3 regions of the Isoptericola sp. MSGPD8_1_ISO-PGPR-S23-394 genome follow, and region 3 is predicted to be linked to each of the others. Evidence: predicted binding sites of a transcription regulator. Region 3 holds the regulator's gene; each other region holds the start of a gene.
The links. The regulator LexA, encoded in region 3, represses DNA repair genes until DNA is damaged. The targets are predictions, from matches to a motif close to TCGAACANNTGTTCGA.
Positions count from the first base shown of each region.

Region 1: uvrA (excinuclease ABC subunit UvrA) is a predicted target of LexA. The motif match lies at 4,733-4,748, and genes of this name have one in related genera.
Region 2: AC3RJ8_RS17040 (HNH endonuclease signature motif containing protein) is a predicted target of LexA. The motif match lies at 1,886-1,901, and genes of this name have one in related genera.

Region 1 covers NZ_CM176517.1:2,012,953-2,023,447, reverse strand. Annotated here, with positions in the region: gene uvrB (excinuclease ABC subunit UvrB) at 1-1,350, shown strand, start outside; gene AC3RJ8_RS09220 (TerC family protein) at 1,605-2,609, shown strand; gene AC3RJ8_RS09215 (TerC family protein) at 2,606-3,649, shown strand; gene AC3RJ8_RS09210 (hypothetical protein) at 3,698-4,321, shown strand; gene AC3RJ8_RS09205 (YciI family protein) at 4,367-4,663, opposite strand; gene uvrA (excinuclease ABC subunit UvrA) at 4,778-7,744, shown strand; gene AC3RJ8_RS09195 (OsmC family protein) at 7,762-8,271, shown strand; gene uvrC (excinuclease ABC subunit UvrC) at 8,313-10,334, shown strand; gene rapZ (RNase adapter RapZ) at 10,331-10,495, shown strand, end outside.
Region 2 covers NZ_CM176517.1:3,699,082-3,709,576, forward strand. Annotated here, with positions in the region: gene AC3RJ8_RS17025 (ArsR/SmtB family transcription factor) at 1-245, shown strand, start outside; gene AC3RJ8_RS17030 (SDR family oxidoreductase) at 352-1,230, shown strand; gene AC3RJ8_RS17035 (nitroreductase/quinone reductase family protein) at 1,291-1,743, shown strand; gene AC3RJ8_RS17040 (HNH endonuclease signature motif containing protein) at 1,963-3,402, shown strand; gene AC3RJ8_RS17045 (hypothetical protein) at 3,466-3,822, opposite strand; gene AC3RJ8_RS17050 (OsmC family protein) at 3,943-4,221, shown strand; gene AC3RJ8_RS17055 (hypothetical protein) at 4,218-4,739, shown strand; gene AC3RJ8_RS17060 (HAD family hydrolase) at 4,736-5,440, shown strand; gene AC3RJ8_RS17065 (MFS transporter) at 5,510-6,709, opposite strand; gene AC3RJ8_RS17070 (hypothetical protein) at 6,706-7,371, opposite strand; gene AC3RJ8_RS17075 (DUF4962 domain-containing protein) at 7,368-9,353, opposite strand; gene AC3RJ8_RS17080 (heparinase II/III domain-containing protein) at 9,350-10,495, opposite strand, start outside.
Region 3 covers NZ_CM176517.1:2,284,970-2,295,464, forward strand. Annotated here, with positions in the region: gene AC3RJ8_RS10490 (response regulator) at 50-490, opposite strand; gene AC3RJ8_RS10495 (sensor histidine kinase) at 487-1,662, opposite strand; gene AC3RJ8_RS10500 (PP2C family protein-serine/threonine phosphatase) at 1,659-2,978, opposite strand; gene AC3RJ8_RS10505 (HelD family protein) at 3,125-5,386, shown strand; gene serA (phosphoglycerate dehydrogenase) at 5,429-6,667, shown strand; gene AC3RJ8_RS10515 (DUF5302 domain-containing protein) at 6,794-6,976, opposite strand; gene nrdR (transcriptional regulator NrdR) at 7,090-7,584, opposite strand; gene AC3RJ8_RS10525 (LysM peptidoglycan-binding domain-containing protein) at 7,665-8,030, opposite strand; gene lexA (transcriptional repressor LexA) at 8,271-9,032, shown strand; gene AC3RJ8_RS10535 (L-lactate dehydrogenase) at 9,060-10,019, opposite strand; gene AC3RJ8_RS10540 (ATP-dependent DNA helicase) at 10,016-10,495, opposite strand, start outside.

The sequences.
Region 1 (10,495 bases), 270 kb from region 3:
GCGACCCACTACGTGGCGGGCCCCGAGCGGATGGAGCGGGCGATCGGCACCATCGAGGCCGAGCTCGAGGCTCGTCTGGCGGACCTGGAGAAGCAGAACAAGCTGCTTGAGGCCCAGCGGCTGCGCATGCGCACCACCTACGACATCGAGATGATGCGCTCGATCGGGACCTGCAACGGCATCGAGAACTACTCACGGCACATCGACGGCCGTGAGGGCGGCACGCCACCGAACACCCTGCTCGACTACTTCCCCGAGGACTTCCTGCTCGTCATCGACGAGTCCCACGTGACGGTCCCGCAGATCGGCGCGATGTTCGAGGGCGACATGTCGCGCAAGCGTGCCCTCGTCGACCACGGGTTCCGGCTGCCGAGCGCGATGGACAACCGGCCGTTGCGGTGGGAGGAGTTCGTCGAGCGGATCGGCCAGACGGTGTACCTGTCCGCCACCCCCGGCGACTACGAGCTCTCGATGTCCGACGGCGTGGTGGAGCAGATCATCCGGCCCACCGGGTTGGTCGACCCCGAGGTGGTGGTCGAGCCCACCACGGGCCAGATCGACGACCTGCTCGGCGAGATCCGTGACCGTGTCGACCGCAACGAGCGGGTGCTGGTCACCACCCTGACCAAGAAGATGGCCGAGGACCTCACCGACTACCTCCTGGGCAAGGACGTGCGGGTGCGTTACCTGCACTCCGAGGTCGACACCCTGCGACGGGTCGAGTTGCTGCGCGAGCTGCGCATGGGGGAGTACGACGTGCTCGTCGGCATCAACCTGCTGCGTGAGGGGCTCGACCTGCCAGAGGTCTCGCTCGTGGCCATCCTCGACGCCGACAAGGAGGGCTTCCTGCGGTCGGAGCGCTCGCTGATCCAGACCATCGGGCGCGCGGCCAGGAACGTCACCGGTCAGGTGCACATGTATGCCGACAAGGTGACCCCGGCGATGCAGTTCGCGCTCGACGAGACGAACCGCCGGCGCGAGAAGCAGCAGGCGTACAACGCCGAGCGGGGCATCGACCCGCAGCCGTTGCGCAAGCGGATCGCCGACGTCACCGACATGCTGGCGCGCGAGGACATCGACACCGCGGAGCTGTTGGCGGGGGGATATCGCAAGGCTGCCGGCGATTCCCGCGGGAAGGCCCCTGTGCCCGGGTCGCCGAAGGAGGCCTCGACGTCGGGCAACCGGCTGGCGGGCCTGGCGGCCGAGGAGCTCGCCGAGCTCATCCAGGAGCTCAGCGACCAGATGCACGCCGCCGCCGCCGAGCTGCAGTTCGAGGTGGCGGCACGCCTGCGCGACGAGATCGGCGGGCTCAAGAAGGAGCTGCGCCAGATGAGGGCGGCCACGGGCTGACGAGGAGAGGTCGGGGGTGTGCCCGCGCCCCGGCCTCACGGCCACGCACATCGGACCGTCCGTGGGCGGCTCCCGTGTCGGCGTCCGGGCCTTCCTCGTGTCGTATGCTGGGCGCTCGTTGGAGGGGAGTATCTCCCAAGCGGTGAGGTCGTCAGTACGACCGGCGTCGGTGCCGGTCCGGTCTCACCCACCCGGGACGTCCCTGGGTGAGAGAGACCTCCGGTGCCTCGTTCTGCGTACCGGAAGGATCTGTCATGGACGTCCCTGGATGGGTATGGGTCGCCACCGTCGCCGCGATCCTGGCGATGCTGGCCGTCGACTACGTCGGGCACGTGCGCACGCCGCACGCGCCGACGCTCAAGGAGTCGGCCTGGTGGTCGCTCGCCTACGTGGCGGTGGCGGTCGCCTTCGGAGGGCTCGTCTTCGCCGGCTGGGGCAGCCAGTACGGCGGCGAGTACTTCGCCGGCTACATCACGGAGAAGTCGCTCAGCGTCGACAACCTCTTCGTGTTCGTCCTGATCATGACGAGCTTCCGCGTTCCCCGGGAGCACCAGCAGCGCGTGCTGCTCATCGGCATCACGATCGCGCTCGTGCTGCGGACGATCTTCATCCTGGCCGGCGCGGCCCTGATCGCGAACTTCGCCTGGATCTTCTACGTGTTCGGCGCGTTCCTCGTGTGGACCGCGATCGCCCAGGCCCGCGCCGGGACCGATCACGACGAGGAGTTCACCGAGAACGCGGTGCTCCGGCTGACCCGGCGGGTGTTCCGGACCACCGACGACTACGTGGACCACCGGATGACCGTCCGGATCGACGGCAAGCGCTACATCACACCGATGCTCATCGTGATGGTCGCGATCGGCAGCGCGGACCTGCTCTTTGCCGTCGACTCGATCCCGGCGATCTTCGGGCTGACACAGGAGACGTTCCTGGTCTTCGCGGCCAACGCCTTCTCGCTGCTCGGCCTGCGCCAGCTCTACTTCCTCGTCGACGGCCTGCTCGACCGGCTGGTGTTCCTCAACTACGGGCTGGCCGCGATCCTCGGGTTCATCGGTGTGAAGCTGATCATCCACGCCCTGCACACCAACGAGCTGCCGTTCGTCAACGGCGGCCAGCACGTCGAGGCGATCCCCGAGATCCCCACGAGCTACTCGCTGGCGTTCATCGTGGTGGTGCTCGCCGTCACCACCGTCGCGTCCCTCCTGAAGACCCGCCGCGACCAGCGCGTCGGCCTCCCGGCCGAGAAGGGCGACGGATGACCCACGAGCTGCCCGTGCTGTTCGAGGTGGTGGCGCTCGGAGCGATCGCGCTGATCCTGGTCGCGGACCTGGCGATCGTCGGTCGACGGCCGCACGTGCCGTCGATGAAGGAGAGCGGCATCTGGGTCGCGGTGTACGTGAGCCTGGCGGTCGTCTTCGGCGTCGTCGTGCTTGCCGTCGGAGGCGCCGCACCGGCAGGCGAGTTCTACGCCGGCTGGCTGACCGAGTACTCGCTCAGCATCGACAACCTGTTCATCTTCGTCATCATCATGTCCCGGTTCGCGGTGCCGAGGGAGCACCAGCAGAAGGTGCTGATGGTGGGCATCATCGTCGCGCTCGTGCTCAGAGCGGGCTTCATCCTGGCGGGCGCCGCGCTGATCGAGCAGTTCCTGGCCGTCTTCTACCTCTTCGGCGCGTTCCTGCTGTACACGGCCGTCAAGCTGCTCGCCGGCGACGGGGACGAGGAGTACAAGGAGAACGTCGCGATCCGTCTCCTGCGCCGGGTCCTGCCGGTCGCGGACGCCTACGACGGCGCCAAGGTCCGCACGGTCGTCGACGGCAGGCGTCTGTGGACCCCGATGCTCGTGGTGTTCGTCGCGATCGGCACGACCGACCTGCTGTTCGCCCTGGACTCGATCCCGGCCATCTTCGGCCTGACGAAGGACCCGTTCATCGTCTTCACCACGAACGTCTTCGCCCTCATGGGGTTGCGTCAGCTCTACTTCCTGCTCGGAGGGCTCCTGGAGCGGCTCGTCTACCTGCCCGTCGCGCTCTCGGTGATCCTGGGCTTCATCGGGGTGAAGCTGATCATGGAAGCCATGCACGGCAACACGCTGCCCTTCGTCCACGGTGGGGAGCCGATCGAGTGGGTGCCCGAGGTGCCGATCTGGCTCTCGCTGCTCGTGATCCTCGGCTCTCTCGCCGTCGCGACGGTGGCGAGCCTGATCAAGACCCGCCGGAACCCGGTGGTCCCTGCGCAGGTCCTGGTCGAGGGGGCCTCGGCGACGTCGCCCGAGGACTCCGGTCGCGACCTGCGCTGAGCAGGTGCGACATACTGGGCCGTCGTCGTCGACCTGAGGAGATTCGCCGTGTCCAAGAGCTCGCACCCGCCCCAGCCGCCCCTCGATGGTGCGGACGGACCTCCGCCGGCCGACGGCGGGCACCTGCCGGAGTACGGCCGGTACTTGCCCGCGGACGGATCCGCAGCCCCGTCGCCGACCCCCTGGTCCGAGCATCTCGCACCGGACGGGCCGCCGCGGCCGCTGCGCCTCGCCGTCTCGCTGATGTGGGTCGGCGCGGTGCTGAGCCTGCTCGGCGCCGTCGTCGCCTTCTTCATGGTCGACACCGTGAACGCGCTGGTGGCACAGGAGTTCGCCGCCCAGGGGATGCCGGAGCTGGCCACGCCGGAGTTCCTGTCCATGATGGAGGGCGTGATCGTGGCGGGCATCGTCGCCGGCGGAGTGATCTCTGCCGGTCTCTGGTCGTGGATGGCCGTCAAGAACGGCCAGGGCAGGTCGTGGGCGCGTGTCGTCGGCACGGTGCTCGCCGGGCTGTACGCGCTGAACTTCCTCTCCGGGCTCGCCCAGGCCGACGTGGCGGGCACGGCGGTGCTGGGCGTCCTCCAGCTGGCGCTCGTGGCCACGACGGTGGTGCTGATGTGGCAGCGCGCGTCCTCGGACCACTACGCGGCGCGCTCCGTCGCCCGACCCTGAGCACGAGGGGCCCCGTGGCCCGGGCGGGTGCCCGGGCCACGGGGATCACCCCGCGAAGCCGCCGATGACCGGCGCCCATTCCCGGACGGACATCTCGGCGACGAGTCCCTCGCGCCGGAACGGATCGGTGTCGAGCAGCGCGGTCGCCTCCGCGGCCGAGGGTGCGCTCACGACGATGAGAGCACCGTCCGGCTCGCCGTCGGTGGCGGGCAGCGGCCCGGAGACCAGGACCGCGCCGTCGGCGCACAGCGCCTGCAGGTGATCGCGGTGCGCGGGGCGCGCACGGTCACGGGCCGCGGTGCTGTCGGCGGTGTAGACGTAGGTGACGGCGTAGACACTCATGGCGTCATCAAAGCATCTCCGCGCGGCGTCCGGCGGAGGTGTCCGCAGGCAGCCCGCAGCACCGTGACATGGAACACCTGTACGAGTGTCGGTGGTGGGCCGTACGATGCTGCGGTGAGCAATCGCCTCGTCGTCTCCGGTGCCCGCGAGCACAACCTCCGCAACGTCGACCTGGACCTGCCGCGGGACGCGCTCATCGTGTTCACGGGCTTGAGCGGGTCCGGGAAGTCGTCGTTGGCGTTCGACACGATCTTCGCCGAGGGCCAGCGGCGCTACGTCGAGTCCCTGTCCGCGTACGCGCGCCAGTTCCTCGGGCAGATGGACAAGCCGGACGTCGACTTCATCGAGGGGCTGAGCCCGGCCGTCTCGATCGACCAGAAGTCGACCAACCGCAACCCCCGGTCCACGGTCGGGACGATCACCGAGGTCTACGACTACCTGCGACTGCTGTTCTCGCGCGCCGGGACGCAGCACTGCCCGGTCTGCGACGAGCCGGTCCAGGCGCAGACGCCGCAGCAGATCGTGGACAAGATCCTCGACCTGCCCGAGGGCACGCGCTACCAGGTGCTGGCACCCGTGGTGCGGGGGCGCAAGGGGGAGTACCTCGACCTCTTCGCCGAGCTGCAGGCGCAGGGGTTCTCGCGGGCGCGCGTCGACGGCGAGACCGTCCAGCTCAGCAGCCCGCCGGCGCTGGAGAAGAAGGTCAAGCACGACATCGAGGTCGTGGTGGACCGGCTCGTCGCGCGAGAGGGTGTGCAGCGCCGCCTGACCGACTCCGTCGAGACCGCGCTCGGCCTGGCCGGTGGTCTGGTGATGATCGACCTGGTCGACGCCGGCGGCCAGACCGGCGAGACCGGGGACGACGCCCCGCGGCTGCTGAAGTACTCCGAGAAGCGGTCGTGCCCCAACGACCACCCGCTGAGCCTCGACGAGATCGAGCCCCGCACGTTCTCGTTCAACGCGCCCTACGGCGCCTGCCCGGAGTGCACGGGCATCGGCTTCCGGCTCGAGGTGGATCCCGAGCTCGTCGTGCCGGACACGGAGCGCACGCTGCGCGAGGGCGCCGTCGCGCCGTGGTCGCAGACCTCGTCGGAGTACTTCGAGCGGGTCCTGGGTGCGCTGGCCGAGGAGATGAAGTTCTCGATGGACGTGCCCTGGCGCGCGCTGCCGCAGCGCGCCAGGGAGGCGATCCTGCACGGGCGCAACCACCAGGTGCACGTGAAGTACCGCAACCGGTGGGGCCGGGAGCGCCAGTACTCGACCGGGTTCGAGGGAGCGGTGACGTTCATCGAGCGCCGGCACGCCGAGACGGAGTCCGACTGGTCCAAGGAACGCTACGAGGCCTATATGCGAGAGGTCCCGTGCCCGCAGTGTCAGGGCGCGCGCCTCAAGCCGGAGGTCCTCGCGGTCAAGGTCGGCTCGAAGTCGATCTGGGACGTCTGCCGACTGCCGATCGGCGACGCGAAGGAGTACCTCGACGCCCTCGAGCTGGGCAAGCGCGAGACGGCGATCGCCGGTGAGGTGCTCAAGGAGATCCATGCGCGGCTGGGCTTCCTGCTGGACGTCGGGCTGCACTACCTCACGCTGGAGCGGGCGGCGGGCACGCTCTCCGGCGGTGAGGCGCAGCGCATCCGGCTCGCGACCCAGATCGGTTCGGGTCTGGTCGGCGTGCTGTACGTGCTGGACGAACCCAGCATCGGGCTGCACCAGCGCGACAACCGGCGGCTCATCGAGACGCTCACGCGCCTGCGCGACCTGGGCAACACCCTGATCGTCGTCGAGCACGACGAGGACACGGTGCGCGCGGCCGACTGGATCGTCGACGTGGGACCGGGTGCGGGCGAGCACGGGGGCGCCGTCGTGCACTCCGGCGACCTCGCCGGGCTGCTCGAGGCCGAGGGGTCGATGACCGGCGCCTACCTGGCCGGGAGGCGGAGCATCGCGCTGCCGACGGCACGCCGGGGCGTCGACCCGGAGCGTCAGGTGACGATCGTGGGCGCCCGGGAGAACAACCTGCGCGACATCGACGTCTCCTTCCCCCTCGGGGTCCTCACCGCGGTCACGGGCGTCTCGGGGTCGGGCAAGTCCACGCTGGTCAACTCGATCCTGCACACGGTGCTGGCCAACGAGCTCAACGGGGCACGCCAGGTACCCGGCCGGCACACCCGCGTGACCGGCACGGAGCAGCTGGACAAGGTCGTGCACGTCGACCAGGGGCCGATCGGACGCACGCCGCGGTCCAACCCGGCCACCTACACCGGCGTGTGGGACCGGGTCCGCAAGATCTTCGCCGAGACGGAGGAGGCGAAGGTGCGCGGCTACGGGCCCGGCCGCTTCTCCTTCAACGTCAAGGGCGGCCGGTGCGAGGCGTGCTCGGGCGACGGCACGCTGAAGATCGAGATGAACTTCCTGCCCGACGTCTACGTGCCCTGCGAGGTGTGCCACGGGGCGCGGTACAACCGCGAGACCCTCGAGGTCCACTTCAAGGGCAGGACGGTCGCCGACGTCCTGGCGATGCCCATCGAGGAGGCCGCGGAGTTCTTCGCGGCGTTCCCGGCGATCTCGCGCCACCTGAGCACCCTGGTCGACGTCGGGCTCGGCTACGTCCGGCTCGGGCAGCCGGCCCCGACGCTCTCCGGCGGTGAGGCGCAGCGCGTCAAGCTCGCCAGCGAGCTGCAGAAGCGCTCCACCGGGCGGACCGTCTACGTCCTCGACGAACCGACGACCGGACTGCACTTCGAGGACATCCGCAAGCTGCTCGGCGTGCTGCAGTCGCTCGCCGACAAGGGCAACACCGTGCTGGTCATCGAGCACAACCTGGACGTCATCAAGAGTGCCGACTGGGTCGTGGACATGGGACCCGAGGGCGGCTCGGGCGGCGGGCTCGTCGTCGCCGAGGGAACCCCCGAGCAGGTGGCCGCCGTCGCCGAGAGCCACACCGGACGCTATCTCGCCGAGTCGCTGGCCGACCACCCCGACGTCCCGGTCGCGGCTCCGGCGGCGACCTCGCCGGCACCGGCGGGACCGGTGCGGCGACGGAACGCGAAGAAGGCGCGGGCCACCAAGCGCGACGCGGCCTGAAGCTCTACGGTGTCGCCATGGGAGCCCACCACCAGTACACGGTCGCCGTCAGCTGGCCGGCATCCGGCATCGAGCCGGGCAGCCCGGAGGCGGTGACGTCGTCGTACACCGCCTACACCCGTGCCCACGACGTCGCCGTGCCCGGCAGGCCGGGGATCCCCGGCTCGGCGGACCCTGCGTTCCGGGGCGACCCCGCTCGGTACAGCCCCGAGGACCTGTTCGTGGCGAGCCTGTCCCAGTGCCACATGCTGTGGTTCCTGCACCTGGCCGCGGAGAGCGGCCTGGCGGTCCGGGAGTACGTGGACGACGTGACGGGCACGATGCGGGTCGAGTCGCGGGGGGAGGGACAGTTCACGGACGTGACGCTGCGTCACCGCGTCGTCGTCGACCCCGGGCCGCGGGCCACCGACGAGCACGTCGCCGACCTGCACCACCGCGCGCACGCGCTGTGCTTCCTGGCGCGCAGCGTGAACTTCACCGTGATCGTCGAGCCGGCACCGCTGCACGTCGCCGAGGCCGCCGCCTGAGCGGTTCTCGGGTTGTCGGTGTCCTGACCTAGCCTGGGCCCATGGCCGACCCCGCGACCTACCGTCCTCGACCGGGGGAGATCCCGACCTCGCCGGGCGTCTACCGGTTCCGCGACGCGCATCGCCGCGTCATCTACGTCGGCAAGGCGAAGAACCTGCGCCAGCGGCTGTCGAACTACTTCCAGGACGTCGCCAACCTGCACCACCGCACCCAGCAGATGGTGACCACCGCGGCCTCGGTCGAGTGGACCGTCGTGGGCACCGAGGTGGAGGCGTTGGCCCTGGAGTACTCCTGGATCAAGGAGTACGACCCCCGGTTCAACGTCAAGTACCGCGACGACAAGTCGTACCCGTACCTCGCCGTGACGATGGGTGAGGCGATCCCGCGGGCCCAGGTGATGCGCGGCGCCAAGCGCCCCGGGACTCGGTACTTCGGGCCCTACGGGCACGCGTGGGCGATCCGCGAGACCCTCGACCTGCTGCTCAGGGTCTTCCCCGTGCGGACGTGCTCGGCCGGCGTGTACCGGCGTGCCGAGCAGTCGGGGCGACCGTGCCTGCTCGGTTACATCGACAAGTGCGCCGCCCCGTGCGTGGGGCGGATCAGCCCCGAGGACCACCACGCGCTGGCGAACGACCTGTGCGACTTCATGGCCGGTGACACGGGCAGGTTCGTGCGGCGGCTCGAGCGGGAGATGGCCGACGCCGCCGCCGCCCTCGAGTACGAGCGGGCCGCCCGGCTGCGTGACGACCTGGCGGCCCTGCGGCGCGTGACGGAGAAGAACGCCGTGGTGCTCTCGGACGCGACGGACGCCGACGTCTTCGCCCTGGCGGGTGACGACCTCGAGGCGGCGGTGCAGGTCTTCCACGTGCGTGGCGGCCGGATCCGCGGTCAGCGGGGCTGGGTCGTGGAGAAGGTCGAGGACATCACCGACGCGGAGCTCGTCGAGCACCTTCTGCAGCAGGTCTACGGGGCCGTCGGCGACGTCCGCGACCCGGCGGTCCCCGCGCCCGAGGCGCGTGCCGCCGCGCGGGACGCCGTCCCGCGCGAGGTGCTCGTGCCCGTGCTGCCGACGGACCTGGAGCAGGTCAGCACCTGGCTGGCCGGTCTGCGCGGCGCCCGCGTCGACGTCCGGGTCCCGCAGCGCGGGGACAAGCGTGAGCTCGCCGCGACGGTCCGCACCAACGCCGAGCAGGCGCTCGCCCTGCACCGCACGCGGCGGGCCGGAGACCTCACCACCCGCAGCCAGGCGCTCGCCGAGCTGCAGGAGGCGCTCGGCCTCGAGGAGGCGCCGCTGCGGATCGAGTGCTACGACGTCTCGCACACCCAGGGTTCGTACCAGTCGGCGTCGATGGTCGTGTTCGAGGACGGTCTGCCTCGCAAGGGCGAGTACCGCTCGTTCTCCGTGCGCGGGCCGGACGGCGACGGTGCGGCCGACGACACGGCCGCGATGCACGAGGTGATCACCCGGCGTTTCCGACGGTACCTCGACGACCGGCACGCCTCCGGCGAGCTCGTCGCGTCGGGCGAGGTCGGGCCGCAGGAGGAGTCCGACGAGCGGCGACGGTTCGCCTATCCTCCGCAGCTCGTCGTGGTCGACGGTGGCCCGCCCCAGGTCGCGGCAGCGGCGCGCGCGCTGGCCGAGCTCGGCGTGACGGACGTCGCCCTGTGCGGTCTCGCCAAGCGTCTGGAGGAGGTCTGGGTGCCCGACGACGACTACCCGGTCATCCTGCAGCGTGCCTCCCAGGCCTTGTACCTGCTGCAGCGGGTGCGCGACGAGGCGCACCGGTTCGCCATCGCCCAGCACCGGCGGCGGCGCAGCAAGGGCATGGTGTCGTCCGTGCTCGACGGCGTGCCGGGGCTCGGGCCGGCGCGCCAGCAGGCGCTGCTGGCGAGGTTCGGGTCGGTCAAGCGGCTCCGCGGTGCGAGCGTCGAGGAGATCGCCGAGGTCAAGGGCGTGGGCGCGCGGACGGCGCAGGCCGTGGTCGACGCGCTCGCGAGCACCGACGCGCCCGGCCCGGCGAGCACCGGCGGGGGCGACCGGACTGGCATGCTGAGCACATGAGCGAACCGTCGCCCATCACCGTCCCGCAGGGCATCGCCGCGGCCGAGGCCTCGACGCCCGCACCCCCACGCTCCGACCCCGAGGTGCTCATCATCACGGGCATGTCCGGCGCGGGCCGCTCCCGTGCCGCCGGCGTCCTGGAGGACCTCGACTGGTTCGTG
Region 2 (10,495 bases), 1.4 Mb from region 3:
ACGCCGCGGCCGACACGACACGGGCGCTCGCCGGCCTGCTCGGTGCCGGTCGGGCCGGGGTGCTCCTCGCCCTGCGTGCACCGCTGTCGACCAGCGAGGTCGCGGTCGCGCAGGAGCTCGCCGTCTCGACGGCGTCCCACCACCTCTCCCGACTGGCGGCGGCCCGGCTCGTCGACTCCCGCCGGGAAGGTGCCCGCGTCGTGCACGTGCGCACGCCGCTGGGCGAGGCCCTGGTCGGCGGGTGAGGGGCGCGGACCCGGCAGCGCGCGACCGCCGGAGCGTGGGTGACGGCCTGCGGCCCGGCCGAAATCAGCGGGCCTCGGGCCGACCCTCGTCGCTACCGTCGCCGGCATGACGCACCACGACACCTCCCTCGCCGGCCGCACGGCGCTCGTCACCGGAGTCTCCCGCCGGAAGGGCATCGGCTACGCCGTCGCCCGCGAGCTCGCCGGGCTCGGGGCGAGCGTCTTCACGCACCACTACGCCCCGCACGACGCCGATCAGCCGTGGGGTGCCGACGATCTCGCCGCCGTGCACTCCGGCGTCCGTGCCGCGCTGCGGGGCGACGCCGTCTCCGGGTCCGCGAGCGCCGACCTGCGCGACCCCGCCCAGGTGGACGAGCTGTTCGACACCGCCCGGGCGCTCACCGGGTCGGTCGACGTGCTGGTGTGCAACCACGCGCGCAGCGGCGGCGACGGCTCGATCCTCGACATGTCCGCCGCCACCTTGGATGCCTTCTGGGAGACGAACACCCGGTCCACGCTGCTCCTGACCCGTCGCTTCGCGCAGCAGCAGGTCGCCGCCGCGCCGGGCACGACGACGCGTCCCGGCGAACGGCTGGGCCGCGCCGCGCCGTCGGACCCGGCCACCGCGCCGAAGGTCGTGTGGATGACGTCGGGCCAGGAGGGCGGCCCGATGCGTGGCGAGGTCGCCTACGCGACGTCGAAGGCGGCGCTGGCCGGGGTGACCGCCACGGTGGCGGCCGAGCTGCTCGAGCTCGGCACCGTCCTCAACACCGTGAACCCTGGCCCGGTGAACACCGGCTACCTCGACCCCGGGACGACGGACCGCCCGTTGGCGGAGCTGGAGGAGCTGCGGGCGGCAACACCGTTCGGGCGTTGGGGCGAGCCGACCGACCCGGCCCGCCTCATCGGGTGGCTGGTGAGCCCGGCGGGGTCGTGGGTGGTGGGTCAGCGGCTCACCACGGACGGCGGCTTCGCGCTGCAGTGACGCCAGGCTGCTCCGCGTAACCTCGACGGAGCACGCCGTCACCGACGACCAGGAGAGCCGATGTCCTTCACCCACCCGCAGGGCACGTACGGCGCAGGGATGCCCAGCGGTCCCCTCATGAGGCTGACGAACAGGCTCGCCGCCTGGCGCGCCCGGCGTGCGTCCGGAAGCACGCTGGGGATGAACCTGCTCGTGCTCACCGCCGTGGGCCGCACGAGCGGCGAGCCCCGCTCCACGCCGCTGGCCTGGTTCCGCGACGGCGCCGGCTGGCTGGTCGTGGCGTCCGCCGGCGGGGACGCGACGAACCCGGGCTGGTACCGCAACGTCGCCGCCCACCCCGACGAGGTCACCATCGAGCTCGGCGGCGAGACGATCCCGGTCACCGCCTCCGAGCTGCAGGGCGAGGACCGCGCCGTCGCGTGGGAGCGCATCAAGGCCTCCGCGAAGCAGTTCGCCGGTTACGAGCGCAAGACGGACCGGCAAATCCCCGTGGTGCGACTGACCCGGCGCTGATCCGGGGTCGCCGCTCCTGGGCGAGCGCGAGCGGCACCGAGTCGGTCGCCGTGGCTCGTCGGCGGACACCGAGGCTACGGCAGACCTGTGGACGCTCGGGACCGTCCACAGAAGGGGCGGAAATTCCTCCTGACCTAGTGAGACGAACGTATGTTCGATAGCATCGGAGGTGCCCGCAAGGGGCAAAAGGAGCCCACGAGACGGCCACGAGGAGGGACGATGACGACTCGGCGCGACACGCTCGGCCTGCTCGCCGAGTTCGAATCCGCCGTCGACTCCCTCGCGGCCCAGGGCCCCTCGGCCGGCGAGGACGTCGGCACTCTGACGGAGGTGACCGCAAGGCTCCGGACGATCGAGGAACGCCTCGACGCGGTCCGCCTCCGACTGCTCACGGAGCTCGACGACGCCAGGACGTGGGCGATCGACGGGTCCCGGTCGTTCGCCCACTGGTTGTCCCGGACGCAGGACGTCACGCTCGCCACCGCGCGCCGCGAGGTGCGCACGGCGAAGACCCTCCGCGACGCCCTGCCGGCCACCGCCCTCGCGGCCGCGGAAGGAACGGTCGGGGCGGACCACGTGCGAGCGATGGTGGACATCGCCCCGACCTCGCAGGCCCGCCGTGACGCCCTGGCGGCCCCAGTGGCGGCCGATGGCGCGGAGGAGGCCGCCGCGTCGGCCACGCCTGCGGACACCTCAGCGCCACCCACCGGCGAGGAGTTCCTGCTCGCGCTCGCCGGCCGGTACCCGGTCGGGCCCTTTCGCCGCCTGGTGCGCCGGTTCGCGCACGTCGCCGACCCGGAGTCCGACGAGCGCGGGTATGCCCGCGCCCGCGAGAAGGAGTTCTTCGAGGTCTCGCCCACCTGGGACGGCTACCACGTGGCCGGGTTTCTCACCGAGGAGAACGGCCAGGTGTTGCGGACGGCGCTCGACAGCGTCGTCGGGGCGCCCGCCGCTGCCGAGACCCGGACCTCCACCCAGCGGCGGGCCCAGGGCATCGCCGATCTGGCCCGGATCGCCCTGGACAACGCCGCCGTGGGCACCGGCGCGTCCGTCCGTCCCCACCTGAACGTCACTGTCGGCCTGACGGAGCTGCGGGCGGCGCTCGCCGCGTCGGGCGACGCCCCGCGCTACGGCTCCGGCCTTCAGGGAGTCGACGGCCACGGTGGCGACGGCCTGCCGACGTTCGCGGACGGGCGCGGCCCGCTGCCGTCGTCGCTTCTGCGTCGGCTCGCGTGCGACAGCGAGGTGTCCCGGATCGTCTTCGGACCGGACAGCCAGGTCCTGGACGTCGGCCGAAGTCGCCGAACTGTCACCGGGCAGCTGCGCCGGGCCGTGATCACCCGAGACCGGCACTGCACCTGGCCGGGCTGCGAGGAACCGCCGAGTCGTTCCGAGATCCACCACGCCGTCACCCACTGGGCGGACGGCGGGAGCACCAGCGTCGACAACGGGGCGCTGCTGTGCTGGCACCATCACGACCGGGTCGACGGTCAGGGAGTCACGATGCGTTGGCACCGTGGCCGCTGGGAGTTCCGCGACCGGCACGGCACCCCGATCGCCGCCACCCGCGAGCCCGGCGGCCACCCGCTCGAACCTCGCGTCGACGCGCTCGACGATCCGCGACGGCCGGTCCGTATCGCGCACCGAGAGGCAGCATGATCGCGGCGAGTCGATGCGCTCGTGCGGCGTCCGTGCTGCGCCGGCGGGTGACGCGCCAGCAGGTCAGGCGGGCTCTGCGAGCCGGACGCCCCACGCCTCCTGGAGGATCGCCGTCCCGCTCTCGGTGAGGTCGAGGCCACGACCCGAGCGGTGCCGCACCACCCAGCGCGCCTCGAGGAATCGCCGCCCGACGGCGGCACCCAGTGCCCCGGCGAGGTGCGGTCGTCGTTCGGTCCAGTCGAGGCAGGCGCGGGTCGTGGGCCGGCGGGCCCTGATCGCGCCGTGGACGTCGACGCCGGTGGCCTGCAGCCCGTCGGCGCCGGCGTCGGAGGGTGACGGCCAGCCACCCGCTCCCGGTCCAGGCGTCCGCGAGCGCGATGCCGAGGCGCCCGGCCAGATGGTCGTAGCAGAATCGTGCACGGGCGAGGTGCTGGGCGTGCCGGGTGGGCCGGTAGCCGACGACGGGGGCGGTCCCCCCTGAGCGCCGACCCCGCTTTTCGCGGGAACCCGGAACGCCTCAACCCGGAGCAGCTCGTCGTCATGGCGGCGTCCTCCTGCCAGATGTTGTCCTTCCTCGGCGCGGCGGCACGGGCGAGCGTCGAGGTGCTGGTGTACCACGACGACGCGACGAGCCAACTCGACCTGACCGCGCGGCCCGTGCGCCTCGGCGAGGTCCGGCTGCACCCGACGGTCAAGGTCGGCGCCGACGTCTCCCCCGCTCGGGTACTCCAGCTCGCCGAGCAGGCGCACCGGGAGTGCTACGTCGCGGGCTCCTTGTCCGTCCCGGTGCTCGTCGAGACGAGGGTGGTGACGCCGTGAACAGGCCGCGGCAGGACCTCAGGGTCGAGCTGCCCCACCGGCCCGGTGCGCTCGCCGACCTCGGGGAGGCGCTCGGCCGCGCGGGCGTGAGCCTCGAAGGAGGTGGCGTCGTCGCGCACGGTGAAGGGGCGGTGGCGCACTACCTCGTGGACGACGGCGCAACAACTCTGGACGCTGTCGCCTCTGCCGGGCTCGGCCCGGCCGTCGTGCGCGACGTGGTCGTGACCCGGCTCGACCAGGACACCCCCGGCCAGCTCGGCACCCTGGCCCGGCTGCTCGGGGACGCCGGCGTGAACGTCGAGGTCCAGTACGGCGACCACGACGGAAACCTGGTCGTCGTCGCCGACGACGACACCGCATGCCGGGAGGTCGTCGAAGCGTGGGAGCGGGGGCTGCCCGGCGGCCACGGCTGGTCCCGGGCGGTACGCCAGGTCATCCTGGCGCGAGGGTCGCCGGGACCGCCCGAGGGCCGCTCGAAGTGGCGACGGCACCGTTCGGACTGGAGGATCGACAGATGACTCACTCTGGACAGCCCGCTGGTGCCGTGCTGCTCGACATCGACGGGACGCTCGTCGACTCGAACTACGTCCAGGTCGAGGCCTGGGTGCGCTCCTTCCGCGACGTCGGCTTCGAGGTCGACGCCTGGCGGGTCCACCGAACCGTCGGGATGGCCGGGCACCAGCTGGTCCCCCGCGTCGCCTCGCTCTGCGGCGTTGACCTGCCGCCCGGGGCCGCGGACGAGGTCGAGCAGGCCCACTCACGGCACGAGGCCGCGTCGGCCGACCGCATGCGCGTGTTCGACGGCGCTCGAGAGCTCGTCCGTGAGATCGCCGCGCGCGGAGCGCGCCCGGTGCTGGCGACGTCCGCCTCGCTCGAGCAGCTCGAGCGGCTGCGGGAGCTGCTCGACGTGGAGGACGTGCTCCATGCGGTGACGTCGTCCCAGGACGTCGAGGCCTCTAAGCCGGAGCCGGAGCTCGTGCAGGTGGCGCTCCGGGCAGCCGGCGTCGAGCCGTCCGAGGCCGTGTTCCTGGGCGACTCCGTCTGGGACGTCATCGCCGCGGAGCGGGCCGGTGTGCCGTGCATCGGCGTCCTCAGCGGCGGGGTCGGCGCGCACGAGCTGACCGAGGCGGGCGCCGTCGAGATCCGCACGGACGTCGCGGAGCTGCTCGCCGACCTGGACGGCAGCGCCCTCGCAGCGGTGCTGCGCCCGACGGGCTGAGCACCACCCGAGCGGAGGTGCGGCAGCCGTCGTCCTGCGCCACCCGGGTCGGCTCCCGGCGGGTGACGGTCAGTGCTCCTCTCGTGCCGCACCACCGGTCTGCGGACCCACCGTCCAGAACAAGAGGGCCACCGTCGCACCGCAGGCGGCAAACACGTACCAGACGAGCTGCGCGTGCGGGCCGCCGGCACCTGCCACCGAGTACAGCGCACCGCCTACCAGGTTCCCGGCCACGCCACCCGCAGCCTGAGCGAGGCCCAGTGCTCCGAAGTAGGACGCGACCGCACCACCGTCGGCGAAGTCGGAGACGACGGCGTTCATCACCGGCTGGGAGAGCATCTGCCCCACCGTGAAGAGCAGCACCCCGGCGACGAGCCCTGCCACGGTGCCCCACAGACCCATGACGGCGATCCCGCTCCCCAGCGAGAGGGCGCCGAGCGCGAGGATCCGGCGCGGCACCAGACGCCGGGAGACGAAGCCGGTCAGGGGGAGCATGACCAGCACCATGAAGACGGCAGCAGCCGTGTAGACGAGTCCCACGCCGATGGCTCCCGGGAGCACGTCGCTCGCCCGGACCGGCACCACGAGGTAGAGCTGGGACACCAGGAACCACAGCGTCGCCGCCAGCAGGCAGTAGCGCAGGAAGACCCGGTCCTTCAGCGCCTCACCGAACCGCGCCGGCCGACCACCCGTGGGCGCCAGCCCGGCGGGCAGTCCCACCACGGTGAGCACGAAGGCTCCGAGGAACAGGGCGGCCGACGAGAAGGCCACCCACTGGAAGTCCACGCCGGCCAGCAGACCACCGAGCATCGGTCCGATGACGAACCCGACGTTCGAGAAGAGCTCGCGCGTCGAGTAGACCCGCACCGCGTCGCGCCCGACGGCCAACGCCGTGTACGCCGCATAGCTCGCAGGGTGGAACAGGGCGCCCCCCAGCCCGGTGAGCACGGAGCCCGCCACCAGGAGCGGCACGCTCGAGACCGAGCCCAGCACGGCAAACCCTGCCGCGCGGACGAGCACGCCACCGGCGATCGCCCGCCGGTAGCCGATGCGATCGGCGACCCAGCCGGAGATCGGCATGATGCCGTTCTGTGCTGCCGAGCGCAGGGCCGTGAGCGCACCGACCAGGGCGATCGTCAGCCCGAGGTCCTGCAGGAAGTGGTAGGCCAGCAGGGGCACCAGCATGTAGAAGCCGACGGCCATCGTCAGCGTGTCGCCATAGAGCACCCACAGGGCGCCGCCGCCTGCGCCGGCCCCGCGGCGTCTCACTCGCCGTCGCCGGAGGCGCCGGTTCCCACACCACCCGCGGCCGGGAGCGCGGGCCAGGCCCGCACCGCGAGGTCGAGGGGCAGGGACATCAGGACGAAGGGCGCGAGGGTGGGAAGGGCGATGCACGTCGCGACGATCCCGCAGCTCAGCAGAAAGATCGCCGCGGTGCGAGCCGGAGTGCCCGTCGCGATGCCGAGCGCATCCGTCAGCCACGCCCGCACGTCACCCTGCCGGTCCCGGGCGGCGGCCACGGGCACCAACAGGGCGGCGAGCACGACGACGCACGCGACGGGGAGGGTCGCCCCGCCCACGACGACGGCGAGCCCTTCGGAGGGTGTCCCGAGCCGCGAAAGGAGGAACAGCACGTCGGCGGCGAGGAGGAACAGCGCGATGCCGACGGCGACGCCGAGCCGCCAGGTACGCCGCCAGGTCGCCCGGAGCTCACGCAGCAGGTTGGTCACCACGGCGTCGTCGGACTCGACGTGCCACGTCGAGAGCGACCGGCCGAGCGCGACGGCCACCGGCAGCGCGGTGACCAGGGGAAGCGCGAGGAGGAAGGCGACGACGCCACCGAGCACGATGTTGGCGGGATACATCAGGGCACGCAGCGTCGCTGCTTCCCACCCGCCCGTCCGCCGTCGGGGCGCCGTCGCCGCGCTCACGCGGACACGCCCGCCGTCGCAGCCACCGACACCCGGCCGGCGAACCCTCGTCCGGTGGCGCTGTCAGGCGCCGCCACCGGCGACTCGAGCTCCAGCGACAGGACGACCGTCTCGGTGCGGCCGTCGCGAGACACCTGGACGGTGTAGGTCCCGTCGGACTCGTCGACCGTGACCCGCGACCGCCCGGTGTCGTCCCAGGCGCGCGGCTCGAGCACGGTGACGAACCGTCCTCGCTCCGTCGGAGCGGTCGACCGGCGCAGCGTGTGCTGGACCTTCTCGATGGCCAGGCTGGGAGTCGACGACGTCGGGTTGGCGTGCACGGGGGTGGGCACCACGTCCGTGTCGGTCACGTCGTCGAGCGCCGTGACGAGCAGACAGCCGGTGCCTGCCTCGGCGAGCCACTCCCCCGCGCCCTCGGGTCGTGCGGCGTGCTCGGTCTGCAGCAGCCACGTCCAGGTGCGGGGCGCCTCTGACCGCAGGTCGTCCAGCAGCACCACGGTGCCGCCCGGCGTGAGAACCAGGTGGCGCCGAGCCCGGGTGACGCCGAGCGCCCGGTCGTACATGGCCGAGGTCTCGCTGACCGCGTGCACCCAGCCGTCGGTCAGGGTCGCGGTGACGATGTGCGCCTCGTACTCCTCGGCCAGGTTCTCGAAGACGTGGTAGCGGTCCTCGTTGACGAACCCGTTGCCGTCCACCAGGACGGCGTTGTGGTGCTCGGTGCGCTTGCGCGAGGAGTAGCCCTCGTCGAGCGCGAGGTAGGCACCGTGACCGAGCAGCGCGAACGTGCCGGCGTCGGGGTGGTGGTGGCCGGCGTTCAGCGTCGTCCACCCGGTCTCACGCTTGATGCGGTGCGACGTGTCCCAGGCCTTGTGCCCGCCGCCCGGCGACGCCTTGAACGAGACCATGACGGCGTCCGGCTCCCACGACGTGCGACCGACCACGAGCCCGAGGTCGGTGAACCACCGGTTCGTCGGCAGCTGCTCGGGACCCTCCGACGGAGCCGTCGGGTCGAACCAGAGCAGCTCCTGGTACGCCTCGGCCCGGACCCCCGGCCGCACGCCGGACTCGTAGGCCTCGCGCCAGAAGAACTCGTCGGCCACCTTGTCCGCGAGCCACTGGCACTGCGGGATCCGGTACTCCGCGGCCAGCTTGTAGTACATCGCCACCGGGTGACCGCTGCGCCGGTCGTGACAGTCGCCGTGGTCGACGATCCGTTCGAGGTCCGGGGCCGCCTGGTAGAGGCGATACCAGAAGGTCTCCCGGAGGTAGTCGCTGTCCACGAACCAGTCGAGACCCTCGGTGGACTTCAACACGTCCAGGTAGCTGACCAGCCACGGCACGCCGTAGCGCCAGTAGACGACACCCTCGTTGTTGGAACCGTCCTCGGGGAGCATCCGCAGCACCGTGGCGAAGTTCTCCTTGGCGCGCTCGGTCCACTCGTGCGCGGGTTCGTGGTCGTCCCGCAGGGCGTACCCCGCCGTCGCGAGGCCCGCATAGCAGATCCAGTTGTGGTTCTGCCAGTACGACGACGACCACCATCCCCCCTCCGACTCGACGGCGTAGTCGTACAGCCGGGTGCCCTGGAGGATCAGCTTGTCGCGCAGCGCCGCACGCTCGCGCGGCTCCAGCGCGCTGCCCGCCCACGAGTAGGCGAGCCCGAGGCCGTGCAGCAACCACCCGGCGTCGAGGTCGTGGTCGGGCAGGTTCGCCCGACCCCAGTGCGGGAACGACAGCGCCGGGGTCAGCCAGCGACGCAGCTCGTCCAGGTAGTGCGACTGGCCCGTCAGACGGTGCGCGAGCGCCAGGTTCGCGGCGCCCGCGCCCAGGTAGGTGATCGAGGCCAGCGGGTGTTCCTCCGGGAGCTCCAGCGAGGTCAGGCGTTCGCACTCGTCGACCAGCCGGCGGAACTGCGCGCTGCGCACGTCGCGGAGCTCGGCCCGCAGGGAGTCCTCACGTCCGGCGATGAGCAGGGGTTCAGTCATGGTGATACCTCGATCGTCGAGTCCCCGTCGGGGGTGGTCAGGTGGAAGATCGCGCCGCCGTCGGGCGCGAAGGAGATCGTGACGGGAGACGGTGGGCGCGGCCCCTGGTGGTAGAGGGAGGCGAGCACGACCCGGTCTCCCGTCGCGGTCCAGTCGGCCACGGTGAGAGGCCGGGCCGGGTCGTCGGACGGGCCTCGACCGGGCGCAGCGACGAGCGACGCGGGCACGGACGCGGCGTGGAAACCCCGCAGGACGGTGCCGTCGGCCGCCGTCCACGTCGTCTCCGCGCCGTCCGCCGTGGTCCGGACCTCGAGATCGACAGCGGGACGCAGTGCGAGTGCCACCTCCCGCGGGCTGTCGCACTCGACCGTCACGACGTCGGCCAGGCACCCTGCCGCCAGCCCGAGGGTGCGCCGCAGACGGACCCCGGCGACAGGCTCGGCCGTCGCCGTCAGCGTCCCGGCGTCCGGGTCCCAGTCCACGATCTTCCCGGTCGCCTCGTCCTGGTCCAGGCCGTCGACCCGCACCGTCGGGTGCGCGACGGTGCGGGCGTAGTAGCCCCGCCGTAGCGGACTCGCGTACGGCGGCACCCCGGGCCCCGGCTGCCACGGGGCGGAGCCGTACAGGTATACGGCCAGCTTGTCGAGGTGCCCGTGGGCCCCTCCATGCGGGCCCGCGTCGAGGATCGCCTGGAACGTGTCGTCGTCGTCGCGCAGGACGGCGTAGCCGACGTCTGGGAAGAGCACGCTGTCCCGGGACGGTGCAGGGACCTGAAGGGGGTCACCGGCGAACCAGCCGGACAGCAACGGTTCCAGGCCGTCGTCGTCGTCGCCGAGGCGTTCTCGCGCGAAGCGCTCCACCGTGTGCAAACCTGTCGGGCTGATGAGCCCGCGGGCGAGCTCGGCGACCTCGAGCACCTCGCGGTGCGCGGGAACCCGCTCGTACGGACCGTCGTGCAACGCCGGCAGTCGGCCGTCCGGCGTTGCCACCTCGGCGAGCACCCGGACCATGGCCGCCAGCCGCTCCGTCGTTGCCGGCGGCAGCTCCGCCGGAACCGCGCCACGGAGCGCCAGCAGGTAGGCCCGGAGGACGAAGAGGTGGTAGTAGACCGACGCCTCCCACTCCCAGCCGTCGTCGCGGAC
Region 3 (10,495 bases):
GCCACTCATGAGGGTCAACCCGACGGTGCCGTCGGATCTTCCCGCGAGGTCAGTGACGCGGCAGCCGGACCACCGAGACGAAGAACTCGTCGATCTGCTGCACGACGTCGATGAACCGCTCGAAGTCCACGGGCTTGGTCACGTAGGCGTTGGCGTGCAGCGTGTACGAGCGCAGCACGTCCTCCTCGGCCTCGGACGTGGTGAGCACGACCACCGGGATGTGCTTGAGGACCGGGTCCTCCTTGACGAGGGCGAGCACCTCACGGCCGTCCATGCGAGGCAGGTTCAGGTCGAGCAGGACGAGGTCCGGACGGGGTGCGTCGGCGTGGTCGCCCTCGCGACGCAGGAACTCCATCGCGCTCACGCCGTCGGACACCACCGACAACCGGTTCGCGACCTTGTGCTCAGCGAACGCCTCGCGCGTCATGAGGACGTCACCCGGGTCGTCCTCGACGAGGAGGACCTCGATACCGACCTGCTGCTCCGTCATCCCGCCACCCTATGCGGACCCGGGAGCGTCCAGCGGATCGTGGTGCCCTGCGTGGCGCCGGTGTCGATCCACACCCGGCCGCCGTGGTGCTCCACGACCCTCTTGACGAGGGCGAGGCCGATCCCGGTGCCGCTGTACACCTCCTTGGGGTGCAGGCGCTGGAAGATGACGAAGACCCGCTCGGCGTACTGCGGGTCGATGCCGATGCCGTTGTCACGGCAGGACAGCTCCCACCCGGTGCCGTCGGCGGCCGGCGCCGCCGAGACGTGCACCCGTGGGGGGCGGTCGGGGTGCCGGAACTTCAAGGCGTTGCCGACGACGTTGCGCAGCAGCAGCTGGAGCAGCCCCCGCTCCCCGCGGACGACCGGCAGCGGGTCATGGGTGACCTCGGCGGCATGCTCCTCGATACGCTCCGAGAGGTCCGCGAGCACCTGGTCCATCAGCACCTCGAGGTCGACGTCCTCCGGGGGCGCCCCGGACCTGCCCACGCGGGAGAAGCTCAGCAGGTCCTGGATGAGGCGCTGCATGCGGTGCGCCCCGTCCACGGCGAAGGCGATGTACTGGTCGGCTCGTTCGTCGAGCTGGTCCCCGTAGCGCTTCTGCAGCAGTTGCGTGAAGCTGGCGACCTTGCGCAGCGGTTCCTGCAGGTCGTGCGAGGCGACGTAGGCGAACTGCTCCAGGTCGCGGTTCGAGCGCTCGAGCTCCTGGGCCTGTTCCTGAAGCCGCGCCTGCGCGTCCTCGGCCTCGGCGTGCGCCGCCAGCGCCTCGGCCACCTGCTGGACCAGCTCGCGGCGCATGTCCTCGACGTCGCGGCTCAGCGCGGCGACCTCGCCGGTGCCGACCCGGGGGATCTCGTGAGAGTGCTCCCCCGTGCTGGCCTTGCGCACCTCGGCCGCGAGGGTCCCGAGCGGCGCCGTCACGCCGCGCTGGAGCGCCTGCCAGACCATCCAGCCGAGCACCACCGCGACGACGCCGAGCACGCCCACGACGACCAGCACCACCTCGTTCCAGCGGCGGGCGAGCTCGATGGCCTCCGGGTCCGCCTCGGTGGTCAGCAGCCGCAACGACACCAGGATCGCGACGAACGCCACCACGAGAACCAGCAGCAGCACCAGGCCGGCGCCCCGCAGCAGGCGACGCAGGCCGTGCAGCACCGACGGCGCCGCGTTCACGGGCGCGCCCACTCCGCCGAGTCGGCGAGGGTGGAGGACCGCTCCCCGACCACCTCGTCCGCACCCGTCCATCCGACGACGAGCACGGCGGCGTCGTCGACGAGCGGGCCGCCGTGCACCGCCCGGACCCGGCGCAGTACTCGTTCCACCACACCGACGAAGCCCGACTCGTCGAGCTCCTGCTGCACGAGGTCGCGCAGCCCGTCCACCCCGACCCGGCGGGCACCTCGCCGACCTCTCTCCTGCGGCGGCGACCCCGCTCCCTCCGCGACGGAGGCCTCCACCAGCCCGTCGGTGTACATCAGCACCGCGAACGGACCGTCGACCTCCACGCGCTGCGGCGTCCAGCCGCCGTCCACCGGGACGCCGAGCGCCCGTCCGCGGGCCGTCGGCACGACGTCGTCGCACCGGACGTCGCCGACCGGACCCGTCAGGAGCATCGGCGCCGGGTGGCCCGCCAGGTAGACGTCGACACCGCGTCGGTCAGCAGCGACAGCCACCTGGCACAGGGTCACGAACGTCTCCGGGCGGGGTCGCTCGGTCACCAGGACGCGCTCGAGGTGGCCGAGCACGTCGGCGGGCGGGGTCCCCGTCAGGACGAGCGTGCGCCAGGCGGTGCGCAGCGTCGCGCCCAGGGCCGCCTCGTCCGGTCCGTGGCCGGCCACGTCCCCGATCATGGACAGCACCGTGCCGTCGGCCGTCTCGACGGAGTCGAAGAAGTCGCCGCCGAGCAGCCCGTTGCCCCCGGGGAGATAACCGACCATCACCGAGACCGTCGTGTCCTCGACGAGCGGCTTGGGCAGCAGCGCACGCTCCAGCCGTGCGGTCTCGGCCGCCCGCACCTCGCTGCGGTACAGCGCCCGCTGCTGGGCGGCCGACCGGCGGCGCTGGAGCGCGTAGCGCAAGGACCGCCCGAGCAGGTCGGCACCCGTCTCGCCCTTGACGAGGTAGTCGTCGGCGCCCGCGGCCACGGCCCGGACGCCCTGGTCGATGCCGGCGTGGCCCGTCAGCACGACGAGGGCCGGCGGGACGGGGTGCCGCTCGGTCGAACGGCGCAGCTGCTCGACCGCGTCGAGGCCGACGGCGTCCGGCAGGCCCAGGTCCACGACCAGGCAGTCCACGCGCCCCTGGTCCAGCTCCTCGGCCGCCTCGGCGACCGACGTCGCGCGGCGCACCTCGATCTCGACCTCGGCGTCCGCGAGCAGCTCCGTGACGAGGAGGGCGTCTCCGTCGTCGTCCTCCACGAGCAGCACGACCGCCGGCTCCGCCGACTCACCGTCCCCGGACCCGGCGCGTCCCCCGTCGCCGCTGATCATGACCGCGATCCTATGCCGTCGCCACCGCCCGCGTCATCGCCACCGGGGTCCGGCGCGTCGCCGACCGACCGTGCGGGTCGGCGCGCCGGGCCGCGCACTCGTGGAATGATGGTCGGCCGCACATCCGAGGAGCACCAGGAGGACGCGTGGCAGGCAGGCGCGAGGAGCTGGCACGCGAGCAGGCGGTCGTCACGAGGCTGTACGCCCGCCTCGACGAGCTGCGCGCCACCGCGCGCGAACGGCTCGCCGAGGTACGGCGGGTGGGGCCGTCGGGGTCGCCGCAGAACCGCAGCGAACGGGACGCCTTCGCGACCCTCTACGCGGACCGCGCCGCCCAGCTCGACGCCGTCGAGGACCGGCTCGCCTTCGGGCGGCTGGACCTCGACGACGGCGAGGTCCGCTACGTCGGTCGTCTCGGCCTGACGGACGACGAGCACCGCACGCTGCTCACCGACTGGCGGGCGCCCGCGGCCCAGGCGTTCTACCGGGCGACGGCGATGCACCCGGACGGTGTGCGCCGTCGGCGGCACGTGGTCACCTCGGCACGGACCGTCACCGGCGTCGAGGACGAGGTGCTCGACCTCGATGCCGTGACCGACGGGCTCGACGCCTCTTCCCTCTCCGGCGAGGGGGCCCTGCTCGCCTCCCTGGCCACCCGGCGCACCGGCCGGATGGCCGACATCGTCGCGACCATCCAGGGCGAGCAGGACCGGATCGTGCGTGACGACCTCGGCGGCGCCCTGGTCGTCCAGGGCGGGCCGGGCACCGGCAAGACCGCCGTCGCGCTGCACCGTGCGGCCTACCTGCTCTACGCCCACCGCCGGGTCCTCGAACGGTCGGGGGTGCTCCTCGTCGGCCCCAGCCGCGCGTTCCTGCGCTACATCGACCAGGTCCTGCCCTCCCTCGGGGAGACCGGCGTCGTCTCCACGACCGTCGGCGAGCTGCTGCCGGGGGTGCGCGCGGACGGAGTCGACGACGGCCCGGTGGCCGAGATCAAGGGGCGGCTGCTGTGGCGCACGGCGGTCCGGCGTGCCGTGCGGGCTCGCGAACGGGTGCCGGCCCAGGACGTCCCCGTCCGGGTCGACGGCGTCGACCTGACGATCCGGCGGCGGGACGTGCGCGAGGCGATCTCCCGGGCCCGGCGCACGCACAAGCCGCACAACGAGGCACGGGCGACGTTCGTGCGCGAGATCCTCGCACGCCTGGTCGACCAGTACCGCGAGCGCACCGACTCCGAGCTGTCCGAGCACGACGTCGCGGTGCTCCAGGGGGACCTGCGCGGCGAGCGCGACGTGCGGGTCGCCGTGAACCTCGCCTGGTTCCCCCTCTCGCCCGAGAAGCTCGTCGCCGACCTGTGGGCCAAGCCCCACCGGCTCGCCGAGGCGGCGCCGGAGCTGAGCGCCGCCGAGCGGCGGCTCCTGCGGCGCTCGCCCGACGCCGCGTGGACGGAGTCCGACGTCCCGATCCTCGACGAGGCGGCCGAGCTGCTCGGGGTCGACGACTCCGTGGCCCGTGCGGAGCACCGCGCCGCGGAGGCGCAGCGTGCCGCCGAGGTCGAGTACGCCCGGTCGGTGCTCGAGTCCACGGGCGCGGGCGGGGGGCTCGTCGACGCGCAGACGCTCGCCGACCGGTTCGCGCCGAGCGGGCCGGTGCTGACGACCGCCGAACGAGCCGCGGCGGACCGCTCCTGGACCTACGGGCACGTCGTCGTCGACGAGGCGCAGGAGCTGAGCCCGATGGCGTGGCACGCGATCGTGCGGCGCGTGCCGACCCGCTCCCTGACCATCGTCGGCGACGTCGCCCAGACGTCGTCCGCGGCCGGCGCCGGGTGCTGGCCCGACGCCCTCGACCCGGTCCTGCGCGACGGCTGGCGCCTCAGCGAGCTGACGGTCAGCTACCGGACGCCCGCGGCGGTGGCGGACGCCGCCCAACGGGTCGCCACGGCGGCAGGCCTGCCCGTCTCGCCGCTCACGGCGGCGCGGGACGTCCCCGGCGCGCTGCGGCTCGAACGCACCGACGACCCCCTCGGCCGCGCGGCCACCTGGGCGGCCGACCTCGCCCAGGAGCACGTCGCCCCGGACGGCTCCGGGCGCGTGGCGATCATCGCCGCCGGGGACGACGTCGCGAAGCTGCGCGAGCAGGTGCGCGGCTCGCTCGCCGACACCCTCGGCCCGCCCGAGGCCTCGCGGCTCGAGGCGCAGCGCGCAGAGGACGCCCAGGTCGTGGTGACTTCTCCGCGCGAGGCGAAGGGGCTGGAGTACGACGCCGTCGTGCTCGTCGAGCCGGCGGACGTCGCCGACGGCCCCGGCCGGTGGGGGGACCTGTACGTGGCCATGACGCGGCCGACGCAGGCCCTGGTGGTGGTGCACTCCCGCGAGCTGCCCGACGGTCTGGTGCACGAGGGGTGAGACGGGTTTGTGGGGCGGGGCGCGGTGGCGCACCATAGGTCCGTGCTGCGCGCCCTCCTCCTCGAGAACGTCCATCCTGCTGCCGTCGAGATCCTCCGTGATGCGGGGATCGAGGTCGAGACACGCTCCGGCGCGCTCGACGAGGCCGAGCTGATCGAGACGCTCGCCGACTTCCAGATCCTCGGCATCCGCTCCAAGACCCAGGTCACCCGCCACGTCCTGGAGTCCGTCCCGGGCCTGCTGGCCGTGGGCACGTTCTCCATCGGGACGAACCAGATCGACCTCGACGCGGCCGCCTCCCGCGGCGTCGCGGTGTTCAACGCACCGTTCTCCAACACCCGCTCCGTCGTCGAGCTCGCCGTGGCGGAGATCATCGCCCTGACCCGGCGCCTGACGGTGCGCGACAAGGCGCTGCACGACGGCGTCTGGGACAAGACCGCCGACGGCTCCCACGAGGTGCGCGGCCGCACGCTCGGCATCATCGGCTACGGCAACATCGGCTCGCAGCTCTCGGTGCTCGCCGAGAACCTGGGGATGAAGGTCGTCTTCTTCGACGCCGCCGAGAAGCTGGCCCTGGGCAACGCGCGCCGCGTCGAGACGCTGGACGAGCTCCTCGAGGTCGCCGACGCCGTGACGATCCACGTCGACGGCCGTGCCGGCAACGCCGGCATGTTCACCGGGGACATGTTCGCCCGGATGAAGCCCGGAGCCATCTTCCTCAACCTTTCGCGCGGATTCGTCGTGGACCTCGAGTCGCTGCGCGAGCACATCCTGTCCGGCCACCTCGCCGGGGCGGCCGTCGACGTCTTCCCGGCCGAGCCGAAGAAGCGGGGCGACCACTTCGACTCCCCGCTGCGCGGACTCGACAACGTCGTGCTGACCCCGCACGTCGGCGGATCGACCCTGGAGGCCCAGGAGTCGATCGGCTACTTCGTGGCGAAGAAGCTGCGCGACTACTTCCTGACCGGGTCGACGACGCTGTCCGTCAACCTTCCCAACCTGCAGCTGGAGCACACCGGCGTCGGGCGCATCGCCCTGCTGCACCGCAACGTCCCGGGCGTCCTGGCCGCCGTCAACCAGGTCTTCGCCGACCATGGCGCCAACATCGAGGCGCAGATGCTCGCTACCCGCGGCGACCTCGGCTACGTCGTCACGGACATCTCGGACGTCACCCAGCGCGGCGCGTCCAAGAAGCTCATGGCGATGGACACCACGGTCCGGCTCCGGATCCGGGACGCCTTCGACCGCCCGGAGTTCCCGCCCGGCCCGGCGGCCGGCTGACCGGCGCACGCCGATCACGACGCCACGAAGGGGGCCGGCACCACGATGGTGCCGGCCCCCTTCGTCGTGACGTGCCCTTCGTCGTGACGTGCCCTTCGTCGTGACGTGAACGTCACGTCGCTCGCGTCAGCCGGACTTCCGCCGGAACATCGGCTGGACAGGTCCGGAGGTCTCCGAGCCGTGCACCGACCCGGTGTTCCGCCCGGACTCCGTGGTCGGGTGGTGCGCGGCGTTCTTCTTCTCAAGCGCCGCCTTGAACCGTGCCTTGGCCTCGTCACCCGGCGCGGTCGCTCTCTTGTCATCGCTCATGGGACCAGCATGCCCCGCGCGGGGCTCCGTGGCGAGGGGAATTCGTGCAGCGTCGCGCGGGAGACCGACGACTCGACCCCGCCCGTCCCGGTCAGCGCTCCGTCAGCGCCCCGTCAGCCCTCGTCGGAGCCGCCGTCCGAGCGGGAGGACGCCTCTCGTTCGGCGCGCTCGGCACGCAGCGAGGTGATGGCCGCGTCGAAGTCGTCGAGCGAGTCGAACGCCTGGTAGACCGAGGCGAACCGCAGGTACGCGACCTCGTCGAGCTCACGCAGCGGGCCGAGGATGGCGAGCCCGATCTCGTAGGCGTCGATCTCCGCGCTGCCGGACCCGCGCAGCGTCTCCTCCACCCGCTGCGCCAGCAGGGCGAGATCGTCGGCACTGACCGGGCGCCCCTGGCACGCCTTGCGTACGCCCGACACGACCTTGTCGCGGCTGAACGGTTCCGTGACGCCCGAGCGCTTCACCACCGACAGGCTCGCCGTCTCGATCGTGGTGAACCGTCGCTGGCAGGAGGGGCACTGGCGGCGACGCCGGATCGACGAGCCGTCGTCGGCGGTTCGCGAGTCGACGACACGGGAATCGGCGTGTCGGCAGAACGGGCAGTGCATCCGGAGTCTCCTGCGGTCGAGGCCGAGCCCGTGCCCGGCGGCCCGACGAAAGTATGCGCCGGTGCCACCTCCGTGCAACATCAGGTCCGACCGTGCCCGACCCCACCGTCGGGAAGCACCACGACCTGCCCGACCTGCAACGCCGTGGTGCGCAGGCCGTTGAGCTCCTTCAGCTGCGCGACGACGTCGCGCAGGTCGTCGCCGGGCTCTGCCACGGACTCGGCGTACTGCCACAGCGTCTCCCCCGGCGCGACCGTCCTCAGCTGCACCTCCATGGCCCGTCCCGGGGCGTCCGCCACCGCAGCTGCGCCCCACGCCATCAGGCAGGCGGACAGCACGAGCACCGCGAGCGCGACGAGCACGCGCCGGCCACGCGCGGTCAGCCGCAGGTCGCCCAGCTCCCGCACCTCGTCGAACACTGCCGGAACCGCTGTGCGCGCTGTCATGCCGTACCCCTCTCCGCCGGAGACACTCCCGGACCGTCGGCCGCTTCGAACACCTGTGCTTCATACACCTGTTCGTCGAACACCTGTACCCATTGGTAGCACGTCACCCCGACACGCGTCGAGAGAATCTCGAACAAATGTTTGATGTCGGGGGCGATCTGACCTACGCTGGGTCCATCGACGGCAGGTTTGTCCGATTTTTGTCCGGCGCGGTGGGTTCGGTACTGACGGGAGAGACGCATGAGGACGACACGCGAGACGAGCGGTGAGGGCAGCACCGGTGCACGCGGCGGCGAGCTCGCGTCGGTGTCGGAGATCTCCCCCGGGCTGGACCGGCTCACCGCGCGCCAGCGCCGCGTCCTGGACACCATCCGCGACTCGGTCGAGACCCGCGGGTACCCGCCCACCATGCGCGAGATCGGCGAGGCCGTCGGGCTGGCGAGCCCGTCCTCGGTGAAGCACCAGCTGACCACCCTCGAGCGCAAGGGCTACCTGCGGCGCGACCCGAACCGACCCCGCGCGATGGAGGTCGTGGAACCCGGCACGGCCGCGGCGGAGTCGGCCAGCGCGACCCCATCGGTCCTGGCGGACCTGCGGGCCGTGGACGGGACCGACGGCGGGACGCCGGCGCCCTCCTACGTGCCGCTCGTCGGCCGGATCGCGGCCGGCGGGCCGATCCTCGCCGAGCAGGTCGTCGAGGACGTCTTCCCGCTGCCGCGCCAGCTCGTCGGCGACGGCGAGCTGTTCCTGCTGAAGGTGGCCGGCGACTCCATGATCGACGCCGCGATCTGCGACGGGGACTGGGTCGTCGTGCGTCGTCAGAACGTCGCGGAGCAGGGTGAGATCGTGGCCGCGATGCTCGACGGCGAGGCGACGGTCAAGACGTTCAAGCAGTCCGACGGCCGCACCTGGCTGCTGCCGCAGAACCCGGCGTACGACCCGATCGTCGGGGACGAGGCGCAGGTGCTGGGCCGCGTCGTCGCCGTGCTGCGCAGCCTCTGACGGGACCCGCGGCGAGGTCGACGTCCCTCAGAGGCCGAACCGCCGCTGCACGGCACGGACGCTCGCGGCCGACGCACGCAGCCCCTCGACCTCCTCGTCGGACAGCGGCGTGTCGACGACCGTGGTCGCCCCTCGTGCGTCGACCAGGGTGGGCAGCGACAGGCACACGCCGTCGATCCCGTGGAAGCCGTCGATCCGTGTCGAGACGGGCATGACGCGGTGCTCGTCGTTGAGCACGGCCTCCACGATGCGCGTGGCCGCCAGACCGACGGCGTAGTTGGTGGCCCCCTTGCCGGCGATCACTCGGTACGCGGACTCGACGACCTCGCGGGCGATCGACCGGCGCACCCGGGCGTCGAGGGGCGGGCGCCCCGGCAGCGGCTCCCACTCCAGCAGCGGGACCCCGGCGATCCGCGCCGAGCTCCACAGCGCGATCTCGGAGTCGCCGTGCTCACCGGCCACGTAGGCGTGCACGTTCGCCGTCGCCACGCCGCAGTGCTGCGCGAGCGCCGCGCGCAGCCGCGACGAGTCCAGGACCGTCCCGGAGCCGAAGACCCGCTCCGGCGGGAGCCCGGAGACCTGCTGCGCCGCCGAGGTCACCACGTCGACGGGGTTGGTCACGAGCAGGTACGTCGCGTCCGGGGCGACCTCGACCAGCCCCGGCAGGATCGACCGGGTCAGCGCGATGGTCGCCTCCGCCAGGTCCAGGCGGGACTGGCCGGGCCGCTGCTTCGCCCCGGCCGTGACGACCACGACGTCGGCGTCACGGCAGACCTCGACGTCGTCGGAGCCGATCACCTCCGCCTGCGGGACGAACATCCCGCCGTGCTGCAGGTCGAGCACCTCGGCCTCGACCTTGGCCCGGTTCACGTCCATCAGAGCCACGGTCCGGGCGGTGCCGCGCGCGAGCGCCGTGAACGCGAGCGTGGCGCCCACCGCCCCGGCACCGACGACGGCGAGCTTGGTCGTGCTGCGAGGTGCTGTCACGCGCCCAGGCTAGGGCTGTCGCCTGCCTCGCGCGAGGGGAGCCGGCGCAGCGCGGACCGCACCAGGTCGGCGTCGGTGGTGCGCCAGAAGTCGGGCATCGACCGGGAGAGGAACGAACCGTAGCGGGCGGTGACGAGTCGCGGGTCGAGCACGGCCACGACGCCCCGGTCCGTCGCGGACCGGATGAGGCGTCCCGCACCCTGCGCGAGCAGGAGTGCGGCGTGGGTGGCGGCGACCTGCATGAAGCCGTTGCCGCCAGCCTCCTCGACGGCCCGCGCCCGCGCCGAGCGCACCGGGTCGTCCGGCCGGGGAAAGGGCACCCGGTCGATGATGACGAGGCGGCAGGCGTCGCCGGGGACGTCGACACCCTGCCAGAGTGAGAGGGTGCCGAACAGGCAGGTCTCCGGCTCGGCGGCGAAGCGTTGCACGAGCGTGGGGAGCTGGTCGTCCCCCTGGCAGAGCACCGGCACGTCCAA